Regions from separate parts of the Pseudomonas sp. NPDC079367 genome, predicted to be linked through region 3. Evidence: predicted binding sites of a transcription regulator. Region 3 holds the regulator's gene; each other region holds the start of a gene.

Evidence for each region. Region 3 encodes FliA, which starts transcription of late flagellar genes. Its sites were predicted from a motif close to CTAAAGTTTNNNNNNNNNNNGCCGNTAA; they were not measured.
Region 1: the regulator FliA is predicted to act here: its motif matches at 1,249-1,276, upstream of flgM (flagellar biosynthesis anti-sigma factor FlgM).
Region 2: the regulator FliA is predicted to act here: its motif matches at 2,156-2,183, upstream of ACIGDJ_RS07180 (methyl-accepting chemotaxis protein).

What each region holds. Positions count from the first base shown of each region.
Region 1 covers NZ_JBITTW010000010.1:6,848-11,025, forward strand. The annotation lists gene ACIGDJ_RS11485 (chemotaxis protein CheV) at 1-306, opposite strand, end outside; gene flgA (flagellar basal body P-ring formation chaperone FlgA) at 389-1,150, shown strand; gene flgM (flagellar biosynthesis anti-sigma factor FlgM) at 1,312-1,638, shown strand; gene ACIGDJ_RS11500 (flagella synthesis protein FlgN) at 1,687-2,154, shown strand; gene ACIGDJ_RS11505 (flagellar brake protein) at 2,247-2,993, shown strand; gene ACIGDJ_RS11510 (MFS transporter) at 3,068-4,178, opposite strand, start outside.
Region 2 covers NZ_JBITTW010000003.1:224,456-228,633, forward strand. The annotation lists gene ACIGDJ_RS07170 (sugar diacid recognition domain-containing protein) at 1-702, shown strand, start outside; gene ACIGDJ_RS07175 (glycerate kinase) at 851-1,990, shown strand; gene ACIGDJ_RS07180 (methyl-accepting chemotaxis protein) at 2,295-3,920, shown strand; gene ACIGDJ_RS07185 (pyridoxal phosphate-dependent aminotransferase) at 3,962-4,178, shown strand, end outside.
Region 3 covers NZ_JBITTW010000027.1:43,809-47,986, forward strand. The annotation lists gene flhF (flagellar biosynthesis protein FlhF) at 1-1,340, shown strand, start outside; gene fleN (flagellar synthesis regulator FleN) at 1,457-2,287, shown strand; gene fliA (RNA polymerase sigma factor FliA) at 2,284-3,024, shown strand; gene ACIGDJ_RS19425 (chemotaxis response regulator CheY) at 3,192-3,563, shown strand; gene ACIGDJ_RS19430 (protein phosphatase CheZ) at 3,582-4,178, shown strand, end outside.

The DNA of each region.
Region 1 (4,178 bases), on a different contig from region 3:
CTGGGTCTTGGTGTTGTACTCCGTGATGATCACAAACGGGTTTTTCTTGTCTTTCAACGCACCGGAGCCCGTTGCCATTGCCAGATCCAGGATCGGAATGGTCGCTCCCCGTATATTCGCCACCCCGCACACGACAGGACTGGACTTGGGCATCAATGTCAGTGACGGGCATTGCAACACTTCCCGTACCTTGAACACGTTGATCCCGTAGAGCTGCGGCCCGTCGAGACGGAACAACAGCAGCTCGAGGCGATTCTGCCCTACCAGTTGCGTGCGCTGGTTCACCGAATCCATTACACCAGCCATGCCCAGACTCCTACACCAACGCCAAGTGTTGTTGCGACGCACATTCATTGCTAAACGGCACGGCGCTTGCTTTTTAACTCGTATGAACGCTCAAACGACATTTTCCCGACGCCTGACATCCTCCCTTCGCAAAGGGCTTTGCGCGGTGTCCGCCGTTTGCTGCTTGCTTGCTGGCAGTCCTGCCAATGCAGATGCGGTTACCTTGCCTGATATGCTTATCGGCGTGACTCAGGGCTTTCTTGAATTCACCGTAGAAGACTATTTGGCTTCCAGTCAAACCGAAGGCCGCTACGAAATCGAAGTCAACAAGCTCGACCCGCGCATGCGCATGCCCATGTGCGACAAGGAATTGACAGCCACCCTCGAGAGCCCGGCGCGACCATTGGGCCGCGTTACGGTGAAGGTCCGCTGCGAAGGCAGCTCGCCATGGACGGTGTTCGTGCCCGCTCAAGTCCGCCTGTTTCGCGAGATCGTGACCACCACTCGCCCGCTGAAACGCGCCGGCATTATCCAGCCGCAGGATGTGACCCTGCGTGAGCGCGACGTCAGCACGATCAATCAGGGTTTCCTGACCTCGGTCGACGAAGCGATCGGGCAAAAATTGACCCGACCAACGGTAGCCGATCAGGTCATCACGCTGGTGCATCTGGAGCAGGCCGAAGTCGTGCGTAAGGGCGACCAGGTGGTGATCACTGCGCGTAGCGGCACCCTCGCCGTACGCATGCCGGGGGAAGCACTCTCCAATGGCGGCATGAAAGAACAGATTCGAGTAAAAAACCTTAATTCTCAAAGAGTTATCAAGGCGCAGGTGATTGCGCCGGGACAGGTCGAAGTGGCCATGTAAAAGCCCTGTGGAGAAAACTGGCGCCGATCCCGTCGCTTCCCTAAACTGTGCCGCAGCAGGTCTCGCAACGGCGCATGCAAGCTTATGGTTAATTGGGCCTAAAGTTTTTCAGGGGATAGCCGAAAACATGGCAAGCGTCCAAATTCCCAGAGGTTTTTATCATGGTTATCGATTTCAGCCGTTTGAACAGTTCCTCGTCTCTGACAGGCAATACACGTACCAGCAACGCCAAGGAAAGTGCTGAAAACAGCCCCTCCGCGCCGCTGAATACCCAGGCCGAACAGGCCAATGCCGCCAAAAGCGGGGAGTCGGTACACCTCAGCAATGAGGCTCAACAGTTGCAGAAGGTCACTGACAAGCTGCGCGATCAGCCTGCTGTCGACAAAGCCCGCGTGGCCGAGTTGAAAGCCGCGATTGCCGATGGCAGCTATAAAGTCGACAGCAACCGTGTAGCCAGCAAACTGCTCAACTTCGAAGCCCAGCGCTAGGCTTTTGCCGGCGCCAGGCTTTTGGACGCTTAAACCCCAAGGCCAGCCATGCACGACACTAACTTATTGCAACTGATCAACGACGACTTTGCTCCAGCGCAACAATTGCTGGAGTTATTGCAAACCGAATCCCTCGCTTTGCATGGTCGTGACATGCCGCTGCTGGAAGACATTCTGGCGACCAAGCAAGCGTTGATCATTCTGCTCGAGCAGCATGGCCGCAAGCGCAGCGAAATCCTCGCCAGCCTCAACCTGCCGACCGATCGCAGCGGGCTTGAGCAACTGGCCAGCCAATCGAGTATTGGCGAGCAGTTGCTGGCTCAGGGCGATGCACTGACCGCGCTGATTGCGCAGTGCCAGGCCGCCAACGTCAAGAACGGCCAGTCGATCCAGATCCAGCAGGCGACCACGGCCAATCAGCTGAAGATCCTCACCGGCGGTGAGCCGCCAGCGCTGTACGACGCCAGCGGGACCTTCGCCAAACCGGTCAAGCCGCGTACGCTCAGCCAGGCATGAGCCATTCGGTGGCCCTGCACTATCCACCTGCGCAACATGCTGGCAAAATACTGGCCAGTTGTAGTCTTATTTTGTCTGGAGATTGAAGAACCGTGTCCAACACCCTAAGCGCGGATGATGCTCCGCAGCCTCCGAAGGTGCTCACCACGCCCCTGGAAATCTCCAGCAACCTGCGCCAGCTGCAAGACAGCCATGATCCGCTGATCATTACCTTCCATGAACGCAGCCAGCGTTTTCAGAGTTACCTGATCAAGGTCGACCGTGAAACCGCAACCATTGCACTCGACGAAATGATTCCGCGCGATGGCGAGCGTTTCCTGCAGGCTGGCGAACCGTTCAAGGTCGAAGGCTTTCATGACGGCGTACGCATTGCCTGGGAATGCAACGGCACGCTGAACATCGAAGAATCCGAGGGCGACCGCTTCTACACCGGCGACCTGCCGAGCGAAGTGGTCTACCACCAGCGCCGCAATGCCTTCCGCGCCGCGCTGAAACTCACCGATCTGGTCAGCGTTGAATTGGGCGGGGAAAAGCTCAAGGTCCCTCTGCACGGCAAGCTGCTGGATATCTCCGCCACCGGGTGCAAATTCCGTTTTGAAGGCGATATCACAGATCGCCTGCAACTGGGCCAGGTCTACGATCGCCTGATCGCTCCGCCGCTGTTCGGCAACCAGCCAACGTCGGTCGAGCTGCGCTATTTGCACTTCGAAGAAAAACTCAACATCACCTTCGCGGGTCTGCGCTTCCACAACATCAGTGGTCAGGCTGCCCGCAACGTCGAGCGTTTTGTTTATCAGTTGCAGCGTGAAGCACGGCGTTTCGACAAAGACGACCTCTGATTCGCAGCGACCAATAAAAAGGGCAGCCCTTCACAGGACTGCCCTTTTTTATGCGCCAATCTTTTACGTGAACTTCAGGGCCTGCCGCCGCTGATATCCGGCGCAGGTTTGTCATCGACGCTGTCCAGATCGGATTCGGCCACTGCTTCCGGCTGGGCGACGGGTTCGGGTTCCGGCTCAGGATTTGTTGGCGCCGGGTCCTGCACCATCTGCTCCTGCACCACCTGCTCATCGACACGCGGGTCAAGCGCCGCTACCAGCGGCGAGCTCGACATGCTGTCCGGCATTGCCACGTGGTGCAGCGGTGCGTCGTCGACCTGATGCAGGTTGGTAACCGCTTTCGGGCGAATCCGCCAGACCAGCACCAACGCAAAGAAACTGAAGAACGCATACAGGCTCTGACTGCCGAGAAACTTCATCAGCACACCCGCGAGCAGCGGCCCGATGCTCGCGCCAACACCATAAGTCACCAGCAACATGGCGGTCAGCGATACGCGGCGATCACCTTCGACGTGGTCATTAGAGAACGCCACCGCCAGCGGATACAGACAGAACTGCACCAGCGAACAGAAAAAGCCGACAACAAACAGCACCTCCAGCGGCACCTGCGGCATGATCGCCAACGGCAACGCCGCCACCGCCAGAAACCCGGCAAAGCAGCGAATCAGCAGCGCGCGGTCATAACGGTCGGACAACCAGCCCAACGGCCACTGCACCAGCAGACCGGCAAAAATGCAGCTACCCATGAACAGACCGACCTGCTCGGTCGACAGCCCCTGCTGCGAGGCATACAGCGGCGCCAGACCATAAAACGAACCGATGATCAGACCGGCACCGAGCACCGTGCTCAGCGATTGCGGCACACGTTTGATGAAGAAGCGCGGCTCCATCGGCGCCGGATGCAGTGGCGCTGGGTGAATCCGTCGGGTCAACGTCACCGGCACAAGACACAGGGCAAAGCACAGCGCCACCAGCATCAGCAGTTCCAGCCCGAGGCCGGGGTGCATGACCAGAATCAGTTGGCCCAGCACCAGGCCCAGATACGAAGCAATCATGTAGCCGCTGAACACCAGCCCGCGCTGATTGGCGTCGGCCTGCTCGTTGAGCCAGCTCTCGATGACCATGTACTGGCACATCATGCCCAGACCGACGATTGTCCGCAGCACCAGCCACGCCGGCAGCCAA
Region 2 (4,178 bases), on a different contig from region 3:
GAGGCGGGGGATTCGCCGCGTCTGGTCGACGAGGCGCAGCAGCTTGGGCTCAAGCCGCAATTGACGCGGGTGCCCTATCTGTTCGAGCTGGGTCTGGAGCACGCCCCAGGACAAACCGTGGAAGCACTGAGCGCTTGGCTGACGTCGCGCTATCCCGACAGCTGGTGCGTGAGTTCGGCGAAATCGTCGCTGCTGTGGTGCCGCCCGGCGAGCCAGAACGTCGAGCACGATCGCCTGCTGGAAAAACTCGATGGCCTCGGCTGGAAGATCCTGCGCATCGCCGTCGGCGGGCAGGCGGATGGCCTGGCCGGGTTGCGCCGCTGTTATCGACGGGTCGGCGATTTGCTGGCGTATGGTCGTGACGTCTTGCCGAATTCGAGACTGCTGACGCTCAATCGTTATCGCTTGCCGGTGATGCTGTGGCGTCATCGCAACGATGATGCGTTGGATGAACTGCTTAAACCGCTGCACAAGGTCATCGCCAAGGACAGTAACGGCCAGCTACTGGCGACTCTGCGCAGCTGGTGCGAGCACGACGGGCAGAGTCAGGCCTGCACCGAGGCGTTGGGCATTCATCGCAACAGCCTGCGCTATCGCATGGAGCGGATTGCCGAATTGAGTGGGGTTGATCCGTTGAAACTGGACGGGATGCTGGCGTTGTATCTGGGGGTGCAGCTGTTGCCGCAGATTGATCCGAATTGATCGGTGTATTCCATAATCTTTTCGCGAGCATCCGCCGCCAGCCTTTTGTGGAAATGAACAATAAACGCCGACGGCACTTGTGCAGCCGACCGGCGTCAACGCGCGGGCCGACTGGCAGCATGAACGCCATTGCAACCGGAGAATTCCCATGAAGATCGTCATCGCCCCCGATTCGTTCAAGGACAGCCTGAGTGCTCAGGGCGTTGCCGACGCCATTGCCCTCGGGCTGGCTCAGGTATGGCCGCAGGCGACGCTGGTCAAATGCCCGATGGCCGATGGCGGCGAAGGGACGGTCGAGTCGATTCTCGCAGCGTGTGAAGGCGATTTACGCCGCGCCCGTGTGCGCGGCCCTTTGGGCGCGCCGGTCGAAGCTGCATGGGGCTGGCTGCCGCACAGCCACACCGCGATCATCGAAATGGCCGAAGCCAGCGGCCTGCAATTGGTCCCACCGGTGCAGCGCGATGCCTGCATCAGCAGCACGTTTGGTACCGGTGAATTGATTCGTGCAGCGCTGGATGCCGGTGCGCAACGGGTGATCCTGGCGATTGGCGGCAGCGCGACCAATGACGGCGGTGCCGGGGCGATGCAGGCGTTGGGCGTGAAGTTGCTTGATGGGCAAAGTCAGCCGTTGGCGCCGGGTGGGCTGGCATTGGCGCAACTGGCGCGGCTTGATCTGAGTGAACTTGACCCACGTCTGGCCGAGGTACGTTTCGACATCGCCGCTGATGTGAACAATCCGCTGTGCGGCCTGCATGGCGCCTCGGCCATTTTCGGCCCGCAGAAGGGCGCGTCGCCTGCGCAGGTTGAACAACTCGATCAGGCGCTGGGGCACTTCGCCGAACTCTGCGCGCAGGCACTGGGCAAGGACGTGCGCGACGAGCCGGGCAGCGGCGCGGCCGGTGGACTTGGATTCGCGGCAAAGGCGTTTCTCGGCGCGCAGTTTCAGGCGGGCGTCGAGGTGGTGGCGGAACTGGTCGGCCTTGCTGACGCGGTCAAAGGTGCGAATCTGGTGATAACCGGTGAAGGTCGCTTCGATGCGCAGACCCTGCGCGGCAAGACGCCGTTCGGTGTCGCGCGGCTTGCCAGACAGCACGCCGTACCGGTGATCGTCATTGCCGGAACCTTGGGCGACGGCTATCAGCAACTCTATCAACACGGCATTGATGCCGCGTTCGCCGTGACCAGCGGGCCGATGACCCTGGAACAAGCCTGCGCCGACGCACCCCGACTGCTGCAAGAACGCGCTACCGACATCGCTCGGGTCTGGCAACTGGGCACCAACCGCTGATCGGCTTGCCTATGTAGGAGCTGTCGAGAGCAACGAGGCTGCGATCTTTTGATCCTGCTTTTAACAGTCAAAAGATCGCAGCCTCGTTGCACTCGATAGTTCCTACCAAAGGCAGCGGGGCTGGGCAGATTCTTGTAACGTACCGAAAAATATTTATCGCAGACCCGAAACCTTCCTCAAGCCTGGCCGATACAACGATCAGGCGCACACAAATCCACAACTCAGTGACGCCGGACTGTCGCCCGCTATGGGCCAGTGCTCACGGCATGGATGCTCGTAGTTTCTTTCTTTCGAGAGTCCGACCATGTCCCTGCGTAACCTGAATATCGCGCCCCGTGCTTTCCTCGGTTTTGCCTTCATCGCCTTGCTGGTGATTGTCCTCGGCGTGTTTGCCGTCAGCCGCATGACGGTCATTCGTCAGGCGTCGATCGACATGGACACCAACCAGTTGCCCAGCGTGACCCACCTCAGCGTGGTCACGGAAAACGTCCTGCGCATGCGTATCCTCTCGTTCCGCGTGCTGGTCAACCGCGAACCGGCCAGCCTGCAAGAGGCAGAAACCCGCATCGCGGTGCTGGTCGACAAAGTGCGCAAAGCTCAGGCCAGCTACGCTGCGTTGCCGGCAGGCCCTGAAGAGCGCGCGGTCTTCCAGACGTTTTCGACCACGCTCGATAACTACCTGCAAGCGCAGAACCAGATGCTTGAACTGTCGCGCCAGGGCGATCTGGAAGCGCTGCGTGCGTTGATCAACACGCGCATCAAGGAAGGTACCGATCAGATGGGCGAGCAGCTCAACAAATTGATCGGCCTGAATACGGCCGGGGCCAGAGCGGCGGCCACTAAAGCCGGTGAAAACTATGACAGCGCTATCACCGGGATCATCATCGTCGCGGTGATCGCCGCGTTGGCCACCGTGTTGCTGGCCTGGTTGCTGACCCGCAGCATCGTCACGCCGCTCAACCGCGCCGTGCTCGCCGCGCAAACCATCGCCGGCGGCGACCTGAGCAAAGCCATCGAAATCGACGGCAAAGACGAACCGGCACGCCTGCTCGAAGCCTTGGTCGCGATGCAGACCAACCTGCGCAAAACCATCGAACAGATCGCCGGCTCCGCCACCCAACTGGGCGCCGCAGCCGAGGAGCTCAGCGCCGTTACCGAAGAGGCGTCCCGTGGCTTGCAGCAGCAAAACAATGAAATCGAACAGGCCGCCACTGCCGTCAATGAGATGACCGCTGCGGTCGAGGAAGTGGCGCGCAATGCCGTGTCGACTTCAGAGGCCTCTAATCAATCGACCCATGCCGCTCGCGAAGGTCGCGATCAGGTGGTGAAAACCGTCGACGCAATCCAGACCATGACTCACGACGTGCAGAACACCGCGCAGATGATCGAAGGCCTCGCCGCGCAGGGTCGCGACATCGGCAAAGTGCTGGACGTCATTCGTGCCATTGCCGAGCAGACCAACCTGCTGGCGCTCAACGCCGCGATTGAAGCCGCGCGTGCTGGCGAGGCCGGGCGTGGTTTTGCCGTGGTCGCGGATGAAGTACGCGCGTTGGCCCATCGCACGGCGCAATCGACTCAGGAAATCGAAAAAATGGTCGCCGGCATCCAGAACGGCACCGGTGAAGCGGTTTCGTCGATGCAGCAAAGCAATCAGCGCACTCAGTCCACGCTGGAAATGGCCCGCGCGGCCGGTGTGGCGCTGGAGCAGATCACTCAATCGATTCACCAGATCAACGAGCGCAACCTGGTCATTGCCAGCGCTTCGGAAGAGCAGGCGCAAGTCTCACGAGAAGTCGATCGCAACCTGGTCAACATCCGCGACCTCGCCACGCAATCGGCCGCCGGCGCCAACCAGACCAGCGCCGCGACCCACGAACTGTCGCGACTGGCAGTGGATTTGAACGCCATGGTGGCGCGTTTCGTGATTTGAGATACGGTGAAGGCTGGAAACCGCGCTAACAGGAGACGTACATGCGCTATTCAGCCTTGACCCAACGAATCGCCGGGGAGGGTGCCGCTGCCTGGCAGATTCACGACCGAGCGCTGGAACTGCGCGCCGAGGGCGTTGATGTTTTGTTGTTGAGCGTCGGCGATCCAGATTTCGATACGCCGTTGCCGATCGTGCATGGCGCTATCGACAGTCTGCTGGCCGGCGATACCCATTACGCCGACGTGCGCGGTCGGCTCG
Region 3 (4,178 bases):
TGCAAGTTAAGCGTTTTTTCGCCGCCGATATGCGTCAGGCCATGAAGCTGGTTCGCGATGAGCTGGGCGCTGATGCCGCCATCATCGGCAACCGCCGCATCGCCGGCGGCGTCGAGTTGACGGCGGCACTGGATTACAAATTGTCGGCGCTGGCGCCACGGGTTCCGAACATGGAGCTCGAAGACGAGCTGCGCAAGACCCAGTCGCGCATCGTCACTGCCCAGGCCGAGCTGAGCCTGCGTGGCGAAGCCGACGGCAACACCAATCAGCAGTTGTTCGCCGGGCTGCCATTGACCGCAGGCCTGCCGCTGACCGCTGCCGAGCCGTTGAGCGAGCCGACCCACGCGGCGCCGGCGCGTCCGGCCGCAGCCCCTGCACAAGCCTCCGCCGGTGTCGATCCGCGTGCGCTGGACTCGATGCGTTTTGAATTGAACAGCCTGCGCGAGCTGATGGAAGTGCAGCTCGGCACGCTGGCCTGGAATCAGTTGCAAGGCAGCCGCCCAGCCCAGGCCAATCTCTATCGCCGTCTGCAGCGCATCGGCCTGTCCGGCCCGCTGTCGCGCGATCTGTTGGCACTGGTTACCGATATCGAAGAGCCGCGTCAGGCCTGGCGCATGCTGCTCGCTCACCTGGCGCGGATGATTGCCGTGCCGGAAGTCGAGCCGCTGGAAGAGGGCGGTGTGATTGCCATGGTCGGCCCGGCCGGCATGGGCAAGACCACGACGCTGGCCAAGCTTGCCGCGCGTTACGTGCTCAAGTACGGCGCGCAGAACGTCGCGCTGGTGAGCATGGACAGCTTCCGCATTGGCGCGCAGGAACAACTGAAAACCCTCGGTCGCATCCTCAACGTGCCAGTCACGCACGTCGATCCGGGTCAGTCGCTGGTACAGGCATTGGATCCACTGCTACGCAAGCGCGTGGTTTTGATCGATACTGCCGGGCTGCAGGCCAGTGATCCGGCGTTGCGCATGCAGCTTGAGAGCCTGGCCGGGCGTGGCATCCGCTCGAAAAATTATCTGGTCCTGGCAACCACCAGCCAGAAACAGGTTCTAACCGCCGCTTATCATAGTTACAAGCGTTGCGGGCTAGCCGGCTGCATCCTGACTAAACTGGATGAGACGGCCAGTCTCGGCGAAGTGTTGAGCCTGGCGATCAGTCATGAATTGCCGGTCGCGTACCTGACCGATGGCCCACGGATTCCGGATGATCTGCATCTGCCGCGCCGTCATCAACTGGTCAGCCGCGCCGTCAGCGTGCAAATGCAGGAAGAACCCAGCGAAGAAGCCATGGCTGACATGTTCGCTGATATCTATCACAGCCCGACCAAGCAGGTTGGCTGAGGTATTCATGAACAGTTTTTGTACCTACATCGATGGTCTGCCACGCATTGTTCCCATCGGGAACGCGCAGCCAGTAATGTGGCCTCCGTCTATGCAAGACAAGGTAAAGAAATAACATGGGCAGCATGCATCCCGTACAGGTGATCGCGGTGACCGGCGGCAAAGGTGGCGTCGGCAAGACTAACGTGTCAGTGAACTTGTCGCTGGCGCTGGCAGAGCTTGGCCGTCGGGTCATGCTGCTGGACGCCGACCTCGGTCTGGCGAACGTCGACGTTCTGCTGGGGCTGACCCCCAAACGCACGCTGGCCGACGTGATCGAAGGCCGCTGCGAACTGCGCGACGTGCTGTTGCAGGGCCCGGGCGGGATTCGCATCGTGCCGGCGGCCTCCGGCACGCAGAGCATGGTGCACCTGAGCCCGGCGCAACACGCCGGCCTGATCCAGGCGTTCAGTGACATCGGCGACAATCTCGACGTGCTGGTGATCGACACCGCTGCGGGTATTGGTGACTCGGTAGTCAGTTTCGTGCGCGCAGCGCAAGAGGTGTTGCTGGTGGTCTGCGACGAGCCAACTTCGATCACCGACGCTTACGCGCTGATCAAGTTGCTCAACCGCGACTACGGCATGAACCGCTTCCGCGTGCTGGCCAACATGGCACAGAGCCCGCAGGAAGGGCGCAACCTGTTCGCCAAGTTGACCAAGGTCACGGATCGTTTTCTCGACGTCGCTCTACAATACGTCGGCGCCGTGCCATACGACGAAAGCGTGCGCAAAGCGGTGCAGAAGCAGCGCGCCGTCTACGAAGCCTTTCCCCGTTCCAAGTGCGCGCTGGCCTTCAAGGCTATCGCCCAGAAGGTCGACACCTGGCCGCTGCCGGCGAACCCGCGCGGTCATCTGGAATTTTTCGTCGAGCGTCTCGTGCAGCAAACCGCAGGGCCTGTGATATGACCGCCAGTGGCATGAATCTTTACAAAAAGTCGGCGCGTGACGCGCAATACGAATTGATCGAGCGTTACGCGCCACTGGTCAAGCGCATTGCCTATCACTTGCTGGCACGCCTGCCGGCCAGTGTGCAGGTCGAGGACCTGATCCAGGCTGGGATGATCGGTCTGCTCGAAGTCTCGACCAAATACGACGCCAGCAAAGGCGCCAGTTTCGAAACGTACGCGGGCATTCGAATCCGCGGCGCGATGCTCGACGAAGTGCGCAAAGGGGACTGGGCGCCACGCTCGGTTCACCGTAATACCAGGATGGTCAGCGACGCGATTCGCTCGATTGAAGCTAAAACCGGTCGTGACGCTAAAGATCACGAGGTTGCGGCCGAACTCCAATTGAGTCTCGACGATTACTACGGGATTCTGAATGACACCCTGGGCAGTCGCTTGTTCAGTTTCGACGACCTGTTGCAGGACGGCGAACACGAAGGGCTGCACGAGGATGGCGCCAGTGCTCATATGGAGCCGTCACGCGATCTGGAAGATGAACGCTTCCAGGCGGCGCTGGCGGACGCGATTGCCAATTTGCCGGAGCGTGAGCGACTGGTGTTGGCGCTGTACTACGACGAAGAGCTGAACCTCAAGGAAATCGGTGAAGTCCTTGGCGTCAGTGAATCGCGGGTCAGCCAGTTACACAGCCAGTGCGCGGCCCGTTTGCGGGGGCGTTTGGGGGAGTGGCGAGCGCGCTGAAGGCAGTGTGGGGACACTGCGAAACGAGGCTGGTGCGGTGATGAACGGCGCCGGTCTCGATCCGTTGTGCTCCAGACAAACTTCGAGTGCTATGCCGATTGATTGAAGTGGCGTGTCCAGGTGCTGGGCGCGTTTAAGACTGCTTGGAGGTCGAATTGAACAAAGACATGAAAATCCTCATCGTTGATGACTTCTCAACGATGCGGCGGATCATCAAGAACCTGCTGCGCGATCTTGGGTTCACCAACACCGTCGAGGCCGACGATGGCACCACTGCCATTCCGGTGCTCAACAGCGGCAGCATCGACTTTCTGGTAACGGACTGGAACATGCCGGGCATGACCGGTATCGACCTGCTGCGTCACGTGCGCGCCGATGAAAAACTCAAGCACCTCCCGGTGTTGATGGTGACTGCTGAAGCCAAGCGCGAGCAGATCATCGAGGCCGCTCAGGCCGGTGTGAACGGTTACGTAGTCAAACCTTTCACGGCTCAAGCGTTGAAAGACAAAATCGAGAAGATTTTCGAACGCATCGGCTGATGAATGCGCGGGGGAGCTATGGAGCATAACGAATCATCACAGGGCGATTTCGAATCGACCCTGAAAAAACACGCGGTCGAACTGGTCGAGAGCCTTGAAAAAGGCAAGTTCGGCGACGCGGTGCAACTGATCCATGAGCTCAATCAGACCCGTGACCGCGGCCTGTATCAGGAAGTGGGCAAGCTCACACGTGAACTGCACAGTGCGATCGTCAATTTCCAGATCGATCCGCACATGCCGCAGGCCGAGGAAGTGTCGCAAATCACCGACGCCACCGAACGCCTGGGCTATGTGGTCAAGCTGACGGAAGCCGCGGCCAACCGCACCATGGATCTGGTGGAAAGCGCCACGCCGGTGGTCAACAGTCTGGCTGATGAAGCGCAGACCTTGAGCGCCGATTGGGGCCGCTTCATGCGTCGCGAGGTCGGGGCTGAAGAGTTCCGCGAACTGGCGCGCCGGGTCGACGGTTTTCTGTCACGCAGCAGCACGGACAACCGTGCGGTGTCGAGCAACCTCAACGACATCCTGCTGGCTCAGGATTATCAGGACCTCACAGGTCAAGTGATCAAGCGCGTGACCCAACTGGTCACCGAAGTCGAAAGCAATCTGCTCAAA